Regions from separate parts of the Tepidibacillus sp. HK-1 genome, predicted to be linked through region 3. Evidence: predicted binding sites of a transcription regulator. Region 3 holds the regulator's gene; each other region holds the start of a gene.
The links. The regulator Rex, encoded in region 3, represses fermentation and respiration genes when NADH is low (regulators of the CRP and FNR family bind a similar motif). The targets are predictions, from matches to a motif close to TTGTGAAATATTTCACAA.
Positions count from the first base shown of each region.

Region 1: the regulator Rex is predicted to act here: its motif matches at 1,569-1,586, upstream of BEN26_RS03495 (L-lactate dehydrogenase).
Region 2: the regulator Rex is predicted to act here: its motif matches at 2,175-2,192, upstream of hydE ([FeFe] hydrogenase H-cluster radical SAM maturase HydE).
Region 4: the regulator Rex is predicted to act here: its motif matches at 1,178-1,195, upstream of hcp (hydroxylamine reductase).

Region 1 is NZ_BDGM02000005.1:16,855-20,068, reverse strand. It holds gene BEN26_RS03515 (accessory gene regulator ArgB-like protein) at 1-198, shown strand, start outside; gene BEN26_RS03510 (AgrD family cyclic lactone autoinducer peptide) at 195-308, shown strand; gene BEN26_RS03505 (SE1561 family protein) at 644-853, shown strand; gene BEN26_RS03500 (DoxX family membrane protein) at 922-1,425, opposite strand; gene BEN26_RS03495 (L-lactate dehydrogenase) at 1,697-2,650, shown strand; gene BEN26_RS03490 (DegV family protein) at 2,702-3,214, shown strand, end outside.
Region 2 is NZ_BDGM02000012.1:33,391-36,604, forward strand. It holds gene nuoF (NADH-quinone oxidoreductase subunit NuoF) at 1-44, opposite strand, end outside; gene nuoE (NADH-quinone oxidoreductase subunit NuoE) at 59-550, opposite strand; gene hydE ([FeFe] hydrogenase H-cluster radical SAM maturase HydE) at 805-1,893, opposite strand; gene BEN26_RS07685 (DNA cytosine methyltransferase) at 2,317-3,214, shown strand, end outside.
Region 3 is NZ_BDGM02000017.1:63,812-67,025, reverse strand. It holds gene tatC (twin-arginine translocase subunit TatC) at 73-813, opposite strand; gene BEN26_RS10005 (redox-sensing transcriptional repressor Rex) at 828-1,508, opposite strand; gene mobB (molybdopterin-guanine dinucleotide biosynthesis protein B) at 1,492-2,019, opposite strand; gene BEN26_RS09995 (molybdopterin-binding protein) at 2,013-2,993, opposite strand; gene BEN26_RS09990 (molybdenum cofactor guanylyltransferase) at 3,002-3,214, opposite strand, start outside.
Region 4 is NZ_BDGM02000005.1:149,014-152,227, forward strand. It holds gene hcp (hydroxylamine reductase) at 1-1,088, opposite strand, end outside; gene purD (phosphoribosylamine--glycine ligase) at 1,356-2,630, opposite strand; gene purH (bifunctional phosphoribosylaminoimidazolecarboxamide formyltransferase/IMP cyclohydrolase) at 2,649-3,214, opposite strand, start outside.

The DNA of each region.
Region 1 (3,214 bases), on a different contig from region 3:
TTTGTATTTTTATCCATTTGGTTCATAGGGAATATTTTAATCGATATATTTTACACCTCATTTCATGTGATCTCATTCTTTTCGGCTATTGGAATTTTTCTACAATCAATTACTTTAACTCCTTTTGGAATTCAACTTTTCCACAACATAGATGATTTCTTTATAAGAAGAAAAATTGTGGGAGGTGAAAATCAATGAAAAAGGTATTTAAAGCTCTTGCTTCATTGTTTTCTTTACTTGCTTTAATGGAAGTCTCAACAGCTAGTGTAATCTTGGTTTACCAACCAGAATTACCTAAGAAAAATTAAATCCGCCACAGCATAGATAAAACCAACTAAAAAAGATGGGACATAAACCCATCTTTTTTCTTTATTGGAAGAGAAAGTTTTACTTACATTCTTTTCCTTGTCATTTGGGGTTTGTATATTCCATAAGCTGCGACATAGCGTGACTAGCAGCTTTAGCTGTGTAGCACGACTTGTACACTTTGTGTGCCTTCAGAAGTGCCCTTCTCTCCGTAATCTTTATTCATAGAAGGGCACGGATGATGGAGCGCGATGGAATATACAAACTTATTTTATAGATATAAACTTGATTTTCATGTAAAATAAAAGGAAGAATATTTACCTATGGGGGTATCTAGATGTCTACACCAATCTATAATAAGAAAAAACAATTGAAATATATTAAAGGAAGATTGCAACTTCTTTCTTATATGGTAGATCAATTTAATCCTGAGGATGTAGAACTAAAGGATTTTGAATCAATTGAAGCAGAATTAAAGAAATTGATCGTTAAAACAAAAATATTTCACTATCGAAATGAACATCAGGTACAAAACGAAAAGGAGTAACCCTTTTTGGAGTTACTCCTTCGGTATTTTGTTACTGGCTTCATTTTTTTGAAATTCTATTACTTTGATTATACAGATGCTTTTTTAAAGCTCTTAACATACCAATTCCTTAAGTAAGGAATAACCCAGCGGTCTAAACCTATTTTACCTGCATTGAATCCAGCAACAATGACAAAGATACTTACAAGTACCATTTGTGGGTTATGGCTAACAGTGCCACTAAACAAGAAAGCAAAGTTCATCATCATACCAAAGAAAACAGCGGCGGTTGTAAGACATCCAAGTATAAGTCCTAATCCTACCAAAAATTCACCTAATGGAATCATAAAGTTAAAAAATCCTACATTAGGGAGTGCAAAGTTTTCAACAAAGCCTCCCCACCACTGGGATACTGATGGGTGTTCACCACCCATTTTTTTTAATGCTCCTTGTAGGAATCCCTCTGCACTAAATGGTTCTGAACCCGTAAGTTTTTCCCAACCAGCTGTCATCCAATTCCAACCTAAGTAAAGTCTTAAAAGCAGTAGTCCGTAGGCAGCATAAATATTTTCCCGCAAAAAACGTACCATCAAAACCCCCTCCTTTTGCTTTATTATTAAAGAAGATAAAGTAAGATGTTCATCTTACATATGAAGGAAAAGTAACAGGATTATGTTTTCCTTCCGATATATATATAAGAAGTACTTTTCGTTTTTAGCACATTTCTAGGTTTTCTTTCATAAATTTTTCACATAAAATGTGAACAAGTGATTAAACTTTGTAATCATTTTGAGGTGATTAGATGTATAATCTTTGTCCATAATAAAGAAAGAATAGTTTTTTTATGATGAAGGAGGCTAAAGGATGAATAATCAAACGAAAATTGTTGTTGTTGGAAGCGGAGCAGTTGGATCCACTTTTGCCTATACGGTACTTTTAAGAGGACTTGCGGACGAATTAGTGATCATCGACAAAAATCAGGATAAGGCTGAAGGTGATGCATTAGACCTTAACCATGGCTTACTGTTAGCACAACCAATGAAAATAACTGCAGGTGATTACCCTGACTGCAAAGATGCTGATATTATTGTGATCACCGCTGGAGCAGCACAAAAACCAGGTGAGACAAGATTAGATTTAATGCAGAGAAATGTATCTATATATCACCAAATCTTAACTGAAATCTTAAAATACAATTCGGAAGCGATTTTTCTTATTGCCACAAATCCAGTCGATATTCTTACCTATATCACCATTAAATTAACTCATTTACCAAAGGAAAGAGTTATCGGGTCAGGAACGTTACTAGATAGTGCTCGTTTTCGTTATTTGATATCCGAAAAAATGAATATTGATCCGAGGAGTATTCATGGTATGATAATTGGAGAGCATGGAGATACAGAATTGGCTGCTTGGAGTTTATTAAATATAGCAGGAATGACGCAAGAGCAAGTAAAAGAACAATCCAGGTATTATTTATCCTCAGCAGAAAAAGAAGAGATTTATTTACAAACCAAAAACGCTGCCTATCAAATTATTGAGAAAAAAGGTTCAACCTATTATGCCATCGCTCTATCTTTGGCAAGAATTTGTGAAGCAATTTTACATGATCAAATGTCAATACTACCTGTTTCTGCCTATTTGGATAATTATAAAGGGATTAGTGATGTTTGTTTGGGAATTCCAAGTATTATAGGAAAAAATGGAATTGAAGAGGTTCTTGATCTTCCTCTTACAAAGGAAGAAGAAGAAAAACTTCAACATTCAGCGAATCAATTAGGGAACTTTATTCACCAAATACAATTGCCTAAGATTTAGTATGATATACAACCCTTAAATAAAGGGGATTACGGGAAAAGGAGAATATCGATGTCAATTAATCTTTTTACAGATAGTAGCTGTGATTTACCAGAACAAATCATTAAAAAATACAATATCCATGTCATTCCATTACATATCTCCTTTCAAAATGATCACTTTCTTGATCGTGTTAATTTGAGTGTTAATGAATTTTATCAAAAAATGAAGGGACAAGAAGAGTTACCTAAAACGGCTGCACCTTCTCCCCAGGATTTTCTTGATCAATTTGAAAAAGTAATGAGACCAGGCGATCAAGGAATTGTAATCACATTATCCTCACAATTAAGTAGTACTTATCAAAGTGCTAAGATGGCTGTTGACACCTATAAGGAAGAATATCCTCATGTAGAGATGATCGCTCTTGATGCAAAAAATGCATCGATTGGATTAGGTGTAATTCTCATGCAAGCTGCTGAACTAATAAAAGAAAGTTTTCACTTTGAAGAGCTTATTACTAAAATCAAACATGTGATTGACCATTCACATATCCTGATTTTCTTAGATACGTTGGAAAATGTGATC
Region 2 (3,214 bases), on a different contig from region 3:
ATCGTTATATTTTTTATCTCTTTAAGATCCTTTAACGTCTTCATAAAACAACCTCCAATTATCTGTATTCTTCAAGGATTTTCGAAATATCATTGGAAGTTACTCTCCCGTAAACCTTTTCTCCGATCATCATAACCGGGGCTAGTCCGCAGGCTCCCAGACATCTGGTGGCATCCAAGGTAAACTTCCCATCCTCTGTTGTCTTTTGGACTTGAACATTCAACTCTTTGCTCAACCGATCCAAAAGTTCCTGTGCGCCTTTAATGTAGCAAGCTGTTCCAAGACATACCCTGATGACGTACTCCCCCTTTGGCTCTAATGAAAAGAAAGAATAAAAGGAAGCCACACCGTAAATTTCTGTCATAGGCACATCCAGTTCTTCGGATACAACCTGCAGCACGTTTTCCGGCAGATATCCGTAAAGGTTCTGCACTTTATGCAAAACCGGAATGAGCGCCCCTTTCATATCTTTGAAATTTCGAATCGATTCTTTGACTTTTTCCAGTCGTTCGTCAGTTCGTTTGCCTTCGCAGCAGCACGCATGTTCCATAAGCAATTTCTTCCTTTCCTTTATAATTTATTCATCAAAATGGAGATCCGATTTTCTCCCTATTCATTTCACGATGAAAATACCGTTCTATTAAGTGAAAATATTCACAAGATAAACAAGAAAAAACTCACCCGCAACTTAAATAATAACTATTAATTGCTGCTTCATGCTGTAATTATAACATTTATTTAGTGAAATGTTTCACATAATTTGTGACAGTATTTTGAATCTTGGCAGTTTTTTATATCATCCGCTTACCGAATTGCCCGCAAACTGTCTCCTCTTCCCATATCTACTTGAAATCCGACAGATTGAATTCTCATTTCAATACAATGACGGCATTGGGTAGACTCATCTCCCGTACAAATTTTGTTTTCATACAGTTCATACTTCGTTCTTACCGCTTTGGGAGAAAGGTTCGGCATTACCACATTTGCCCCTACTTTCAAGGCCAATTCCCTGCCTTGCGGATGCAGTGTTCCCATGGCCGTTGTTGCAGGCAGCAAACAATCGGGTACAAGCAGGCGAGCAAACGCCACCATGACCAGCGTGTCTTCCACCGTACCGCCTTCCGCATCCTTTAGAGGGGTCTCACTATGCGGAATAAATGGGCCGATTCCAATCATATCCGGCTGCAGTTTTTTTAAAAAGAGCAAATCTTCCGCCAAATCTTCCGCCGTTTGCTCAGGCAATCCAACCATAAATCCGGCTCCAACCTGATACCCGATTCTTTTCAATGTGAGCAGGCAATTGATTCTGTTTTCAAAACTCATCGTGGGATGCAATTGTTCATACAGATGTTTGGAAGCTGTTTCATGTCTTAATAGAAACCTGTCAGCACCCGCCTCAAAAAGCTTTTGATACACAGCATCGTTTCTTTCCCCTATTGAAAGAGTTATGGCTGTATTCGGAAACATCTCTTTGATTTTTCTAATGATATCGATCAATATTTCCTCAGAGTACCAAGCATCCTCCCCACTTTGCAAGACAAATGTTCGATAGCCCAGTTGGTACCCCTCTTTGCAGCAGTCCAGAATTTCCTCAGGTGTCAAGCGGTATCGGTCCACTTTCCTGTTAGAAACCCGAATACCGCAATAAAGACAATCCTGTCTGCATATATTGGAAAACTCGATGAGCCCCCGCATGAAGACTTTATGTCCGTAATATTTAACCCGGGTTCGATGGGCATAGTGAAATAGAGCCTCTTTATGCCCATCATCCAAATTCCTAAGTACATGGATAATCTCTTCTTTTGACAAATCATTTCGTTCATATAATTTGTCCAACAACGCTAATATCGTAATCCCTCCCTTTAACGAATAGAAAAAACAACTATTTATCATGATTTCTTCAATTTTACCATTACTTTTTGGATGAGGATAAAAAGGCCAATACTAATCAACACAGCTCCAATGCTAAACACAGGCTGAATGAATGTCTAGGTCTAGAAAATTTAAGACCCTTCCACCGCGAAGCTTCGCGATCAACACTCCGATGATTAAACTATCAATTAGCATTCAATCTTCCTCTCCCCTTATCTCCTACTTATCCATCTTTTTTGCAATGTATCATTTCAAGTCAATTTTTGTCAATTCGTTATTTCAATAGAAAATTAAAGTTATTTTTTTAAAATACTTTACATTCAGGAACAAACGTTCTATACTTGGTGTGAAGTAAAATTTTCTGTGGACCAAACTAGATGATCATGTTATACTTAGTAATAAATGATATTGATCTAGTTAGTTGGAGAAAAGGTGGTGTTGTCAATGGAAATTAACACCAAAAAATTTAAAGAGTTATTACATAAAAGAAGCATTCCTAATTTCTATCACCTTTCAGACAAATTAAATATACCCTATGATAGACTATCAACAATTATAAATGAAGGAATGATTCAAGAAGACAATGATCTAGAAATGCTATGCAAGTACTTTAATTTAACAAAAGAAGATATTCTTATCAAAAAAGAGAAAAAACAATCAATTACATATTCCACAAAGAAATCATTCATTGATGTTTCCAATATTAAACCTTTTAAACAATATAAAGTGTTAGAATTATTTGCTGGTGCTGGTGGATTAGCCCTAGGCTTGGAAAAGGCGGGATTTGATAGTGTCGGTTTGATCGAATATGATAAATATGCTTGTAGTACTTTAAGGAAAAATCGGCCATATTGGAATGTAATTGAAGGAGATATTGATCAGATTGTAAAAAATGGGATACATAACTATAATGTGGGTGAAATTGATCTTTTATCAGGCGGCTTTCCGTGTCAAGCATTTAGCTACGCTGGCAAAAAATTAGGATTAAACGATACTAGAGGTACCCTATTCTACTATTTTGCTGAACTATTGAATGAATTAAAACCGAAAGTTTTTGTTGCTGAAAATGTTCGTGGTTTAATTAGTCATGATCAAGGGAAAACACTTGAAGTGATGTTAGATGTGTTTAAAGAGGTCGGTTATACTGTTGAATATGAATTGCTTAATGCTGTTCATTATAATGTGGCCCAAAAAAGGGAAAGGATCTTTATTATTGGGGTGAGAAATGACTTAGATATTGAGATCAATTTCCCAAAACCTCTTAACTATATTCTTACATTAAAGGATATATTAAAAGACGTCCCTCCATCGCCAGGGATAAAATATCCTGAAAGTAAAAAGA
Region 3 (3,214 bases):
CACTTAAACTTTAAAACATATAAAAAAAGCACGCTTCCTTCTTCAAGGTTGACGTGCTCTTTGTTGTTCAGATTAAATTTCTTCTAATGCTTGTTGGCGTTTTTTTGAGGCCACTTTGGATAGGATGATACTAATTTCATATAACAAAATGAGTGGAACAGAGACTAGAATATCTGACATCGGCTCAGGTGGTGTAATGGTGACGGCCACAATAATTAATACAAAATAGGCCAGCTTCCGAATTTTAATTAATAATTTAGGTGTAATGATACCTAGACGGGTTAAAAAGACTACGACAACTGGAAGCTCAAACACAATACCAAACGGAATCACGATGTTCAGCATAAAGCTAAAATACTGAGCAATCCCGTATACTTCAACAACACCTAACTGTTTAGAGATATTGGATAGAAAGGTAACGACCATTGGAAATAGAATAAAATAAGCAAATGATACCCCTAGTAAAAATAGAATAAAGGCAAAGGGAATAAACCATATGGTTGCCTTTCTTTCCCTTTTTGTTAAGCCTGGTGCAACAAATCGCCAAATTTGATATAACGCAAAAGGAAGGGAAAGGGTAATCCCAATCGCAAAAGCAAATTGCATGTAGACTCTTAGTGCATCAGATAAACGGAAAACGTTAAAGGTAACCCCTTTTGCTTTGAGCTCATCAGTAAAATAGCGAATAACTGGGTCTGTTAACATAAAACCAACCACCAAGGCAATGACAAAAAACAAGATAATCCAGATAATTCTTTTTCTTAACTCTTCTAAATGACTGACTAAAGTCATTGATTTATCTTGATCCACCATATGAGATCCCTCTCCTATTCATCTTCATTCTCTAGCTCTTGGTCTTGTTCCATTAGCTCATCTTCTGGAAAATTCTTAAGGAAATAGACCAATGTTTGTAATTCAGTCGTTAAGTCAATATGGTGTACCAATGTACCAGCTGGCACTGTTAGCCTTGAAGGAGTAAAGTTGAGGATTCCTCTAACTCCTGCATCTACTAATTTATCTGTTATTTCTTGGGCCACATGAACAGGTACGGTTAGGATCGCAACTTCAACCCGGAATAATTGAACCACTTCCTTTAAGCTATCAATCCCATAAACGGGAATACCATCAATTTCACGATTAAACTTGTTCGGATTGCTATCAAAGGCAGCCACAATTTTGATATTGCGATTCTTATAGAAATTGTAATGCAGTAAAGCTGTACCTAGATTACCAACCCCAATGAGAACAACATTGGTTACTTCATCTTGTTTTAAAAAGTCTCGTAAAAACTGCAACAAGTAGCTTACATTATAACCATATCCTTTTTTCCCTAATTCCCCCAAATACGAGAAGTCTCTTCTAATGGTTGCTGGATCGATCAATAACTCTTTGCTTAATTGGGCTGATGAAACACGCTGTTTTCCCATGAGATGTAACTTTTCTAAGTAACGATAATATAAAGGTAATCTCTTGGCTGTAACCTGTGGTATCTTATGATCTTGAGCCATCTTTTATCTCCCCCAATATATTTGATTGAATCAATTCTACAATCCCTTCAACATCGTCTAAATCATAAATAGGGATCTGCTTTTCATCAAGTGGTAACGAAGTTGCAATTGCAATCACATCTTTAAGACTTGAAAGTAGGGTTAGATCTTCTTCTCTACGAACGACTAAAATTTTAGATGGGGCTTCATGTTTATACCCCTCCACCAAGATAATGTCTACATCCTTCACATAGGAAATCACTTCCTCAAATGAAAGCGATCTCTCCACCTTCTCGATCATGGCCAATTTTTCTTGTGAGTTTATCAGTACAACATCAGAACCAGCTTGGGCAAATTTCCAAGTATCTTTCCCTTCATGATCCATTTCAAAACGATGGGCATCATGTTTAATGGCTGCAACACGATATCCTTGTTGTTTAAATGCGTGAATGACCTTCGCCATCAAGGTGGTCTTCCCACTACCGGAATAGCCAACAAAGCTAGCAATGGGAATTTTGCGTTCATTTAGCAACCATAATACCCCCCATAACCTAAACGTATGATTTCCTCTTTTGTTACTTTTTCACCTACAAGAATTCTTGGCAATACGACATCAAAGGCAGTAAAAGGATCATGTAATACTCCTCCAGGCAACCCGAGAATTGGTGTATTTTCTGAGTAGGCGACCATCAGCATCGAACCAGGTAGCATGGGTGTCCCTTGAGTAATTACTTCTGTAGCCATTTCTCGAATCGCAAAAGGGGTACGATCATCAGGATCGACAGACATTCCACCAGAAAGAAGAACCATATCTACTTTTTTATCAAGGAAATATTTGATTTCAGCTTTAATTTGCTCTACATCATCTGGAGCAAAACGCTGTTCAACCAACTCAGAGCCAAATGCTTTTAATTTCTTTTCTATAACCGGGCCAAAACGGTCTTTAATCCTGCCTTTAAATACTTCACTTCCGGTTGTGACTAATCCTGTTTTGAAAAGCTTAAATGGTTTAACCCCAATCACAGTTTTCCCTTTGGTAATCGCTTCAACTTGTTCAATGTATTTTTCTTCAACAATAAGAGGAAGTGCTCTAGTTCCTGCCAACTTCGCTCCAGGCTGCACGATTTTATTATTGAGCACAGTAGCTAGAGCAAGATCAGGGATTGTATTGATTTGATGAACGATTTCTTCATTTACTTTTGCTAATCCATATATTTCGGAAGTAAGTGTCACTTTCCCTTCATGTGGTTCGTTTGTAAGCACATGTTGCCCAGTAATCGCTTTTGCCATACGAATGGCAGCCTCATTTTCATGTAAATAACCTTTTTCTAACACTATTACATAAATATGTTCTTTTCCGATTTTTAATAATTCAGGAATATCTTCTTCTGTAATGATATGCCCTTTTTTAAATGCTCTTCCTTTAAATTCTCCAGGAACAATTTTAGTTAAATCGTGAGCTAGAGCATATCCAATTGCATCTTCCACTTTTATCTCTTTAAGCATAGAAGACTTCACTCTTTTTCCTCCTCAATCATCCAGCTTAATGCTTCCATATATTGTTCAGGATCATTCATATTGAAAAATATTTTTCCACTCTGGTTAAATTCTTGTACGTCTAGTTCCTCTACAATAAGAAGTCTCTTTTTATCCAGAATCCATTTTACTAAACTGTTTTTCCCTTCTTCTATATCTTTGGACATCGCATCTATCAAACTTTTTGAATA
Region 4 (3,214 bases), on a different contig from region 3:
GGCTCACATTTTAGAGCATGCTCAATAATTTTTGAGAAGTCCTTTTGCTCACCAGGTTTACGATCTTCAATATGATTTAAGCCTGGGAATCCAACTACTCCTGTTGTATAAACTCTGTCTTGGTAAGAAGCTTTTGGTGGAACTAAACAGTTTGTAGTCATTAGAATAGGTCCATTGAAGGATTCAAATTCACGGTTTTGCTCCCACCAGGAATTACCGTAGTTTCCAACAAAGTGATCATATTTTTTGAAGAAAGGATAAGCATTAGCAGGTAGCATTTCACCATGAGTATATACGTCTATACCTTTATCCTTAGATTGCTCTAATAATTCTTCTAAATCTTTTAAGTCATGTCCACTGATTAGAATACCAGGACGATTTCTAACACCGATATTAATCTGGGTTGGTTCTGGATGGCCATATGTGCCTGTATTAGCTCTATCAAGCATTTCCATAGCTTTAACTGCAGTAGCACCAGCATCCATAATAATGCCAACTAAATCGTCAGCTGAAAGACTATCATCTGTTGTTGCAGCTAAACCTTTATGTAAGAAGCTAAATATTTCATCATTTTGTTCATCTAAAACAAAAGCGTGTTCTATATATGCTGAAATACCTTTTAATCCATATATTAATAATTCTCTTAATGAACGTATATCTTCGTTTGCTGTTGCTAGTACCCCTACTACTTCTCCCTTTTTGTAGAAATCCTCTACATTGTCACTATACCATGTAGCCATTTCAGGTAATTCTTCATTAAATTCCGTTCCATACTTCTCTTTATATGCTGCTAAGAAGCTTGTTTTAACTTTTTCACGAAGAGCTAATGCTTCCTTGATCTTAGTTTCAAAGTAAACTGGATCAAAGTTTACGTTTGTAATGGTTGAAAATAGATTTTTAGCAATAAATAAACCTGTCTCTGCATCATTTATACCTACTTGCTTAGCTTTTTCTGCATAAATAGAGATTCCTTTTAATACATAAATTAATAAGTCTTGAAGGTTAGTAACTTCAGGTGTCTTACCACAGACACCAACAACTGTACAGCCTACATTCTTAGATGTCTCTTGACATTGATAACAAAACATACTCATTTTCTTTTCATCTCCCTGCATTAACATTGTGTACATTTCTTTTACCCTGCAGTTATTACTATACCTTGTTTACAACATTATTTCTGTGAAAAAAGTCACAACCTTAAAAACTTTTTAGCTCAAATTTACGAAAAGATATTAACTGAAAATTATGACTATATTTATGTAATGCTAGCGAAAAAGGGTGTCAATTGAACTAATTCATTGACACCCGCAAATTGTACTTATTTTTTTCTGACTAATAAACAATTTATAATTTAGCTACGAATTAGCTATTCGATTAATTGTTTTATTTGCAATATCTCTTCTATAATGTGCACCTTCAAAGTTAATGTTGTTAACTCCCTGATAAGCTCTTCTTTGTGCTTCTTCTATTGTTGTACCTAATCCAGTTACGGCAAGAACTCTACCTCCAGCTGTAACTAATTGTTCCTCTAGGAGCTTAGCACCTGCATAAAAAACCTGTGTTTTTGATGGCATAGCATGCTCTATTATTGGCATACCTTTTTTATATTCCTTTGGATAACCTGCTGAAACCATTACAACACTAACCGCTGCTTCTTTTTTCCATTCTAAGTGCATTTCATTTAACCGTTTATCTCTTATCGCTAATAGAACTTCAACTAAATCGGTTTCTAATCTAGGTAGAACAACCTGTGTTTCAGGATCACCAAACCTTGCATTAAATTCTATAACCATTGGACCTTCATTTGTGATCATTAATCCAGCATACAAAATACCTGTAAAAGGTATTCCTTCTTGTTTCATAGCTTCGACAGTTGGTAATAAAATTTGATCATATACTTCGTTTAACAAGGATTCCTTCATATGAGGAACAGGTGAATAAGCACCCATTCCACCAGTATTTGGACCTTTGTCTTCATCATAAACAGGCTTATGATCTTGAGCAGGCTCCATTACAGCGATACTGTTAGCATCTACAAAGGCCATAACGGTTAATTCTTCTCCTGATAGAAACTCTTCAATCACAACTGATTGACCAGCATCACCAAAAATTTTATCTTCCATGATACTATTAATAGCTGATATCGCCTCTTCTAATTGATGGGCCACAACTACTCCTTTTCCTGCTGCAATCCCATCTGCTTTAATCACTACTGGCACTCCCTGTTGTTTTACATAATCGATTGCCTCTTTTGATGTATAGAATACTTGATAATTACCAGTAGGAATTCGATATTTTCCCATTAATTGCTTTGCGAACGATTTGCTTCCCTCAATTTGAGCTGCTGCTTTAGTTGGACCAATGATCGGGAGGCCTTGTTCTTGAAATACGTCGACGATTCCTTCAATTAAAGGCTGCTCAGGTCCTACAACTGTTAGATCAATCTTATACTCTCTAACTGCCGTTATTAATTTTTCAAAATCATTTTCAGCAATCGGTAAGCAAATTGCATCTTGTGCAATTCCACCATTACCCGGAGCACAATACACTTGATTAACTTTTGGACTTTTTTTTAGGGATTTAACAATTGCGTGTTCTCTTCCCCCTTGGCCTACTACTAAAATATTCATATCCATATTCCCCTTTTCTTAATGCTTGAAATGGCGAATACTAGTAAAGACCATCGCAATGCCATGTTTATCTGCTTCAATAATCGAATCTTCATCACGAATAGAGCCACCTGGTTGAATAATTGCTGTAATTCCCGCTTTTGCTGCCTCTTCTACTGTATCTGGCATTGGGAAAAAGGCATCAGAAGCCATTACTGCTCCCTTTGCTAGTTCACCAGCTTGTTCAATTGCAATTTTTGCTGCACCAACACGATTCATTTGCCCTGCTCCGATACCTACTGTCTGTTGACCATTTGCTAGGACAATTGCATTTGATTTAACATGCTTTACAACCTTCCAAGCAAATTGTAGCTGCTCAAGCTCCTCAGTAGTTGGTTTTCTTTTTGTTACTACTTTTAATTCTTCAGCATTTATTTGTTTTTTATCTTGATCCTGTACTAATAAACCACCTAAAACTGATACTACCTTTTTAGAAGATGCACCTTCTCCTTCTACAAGCTCTAATAGGCGAATGTTTTTCTTTTTCGTTAGTAGTTCGAGAGCCTGTTCAGTAAAGCCAGGCGCAATAATCACTTCGAGGAAAA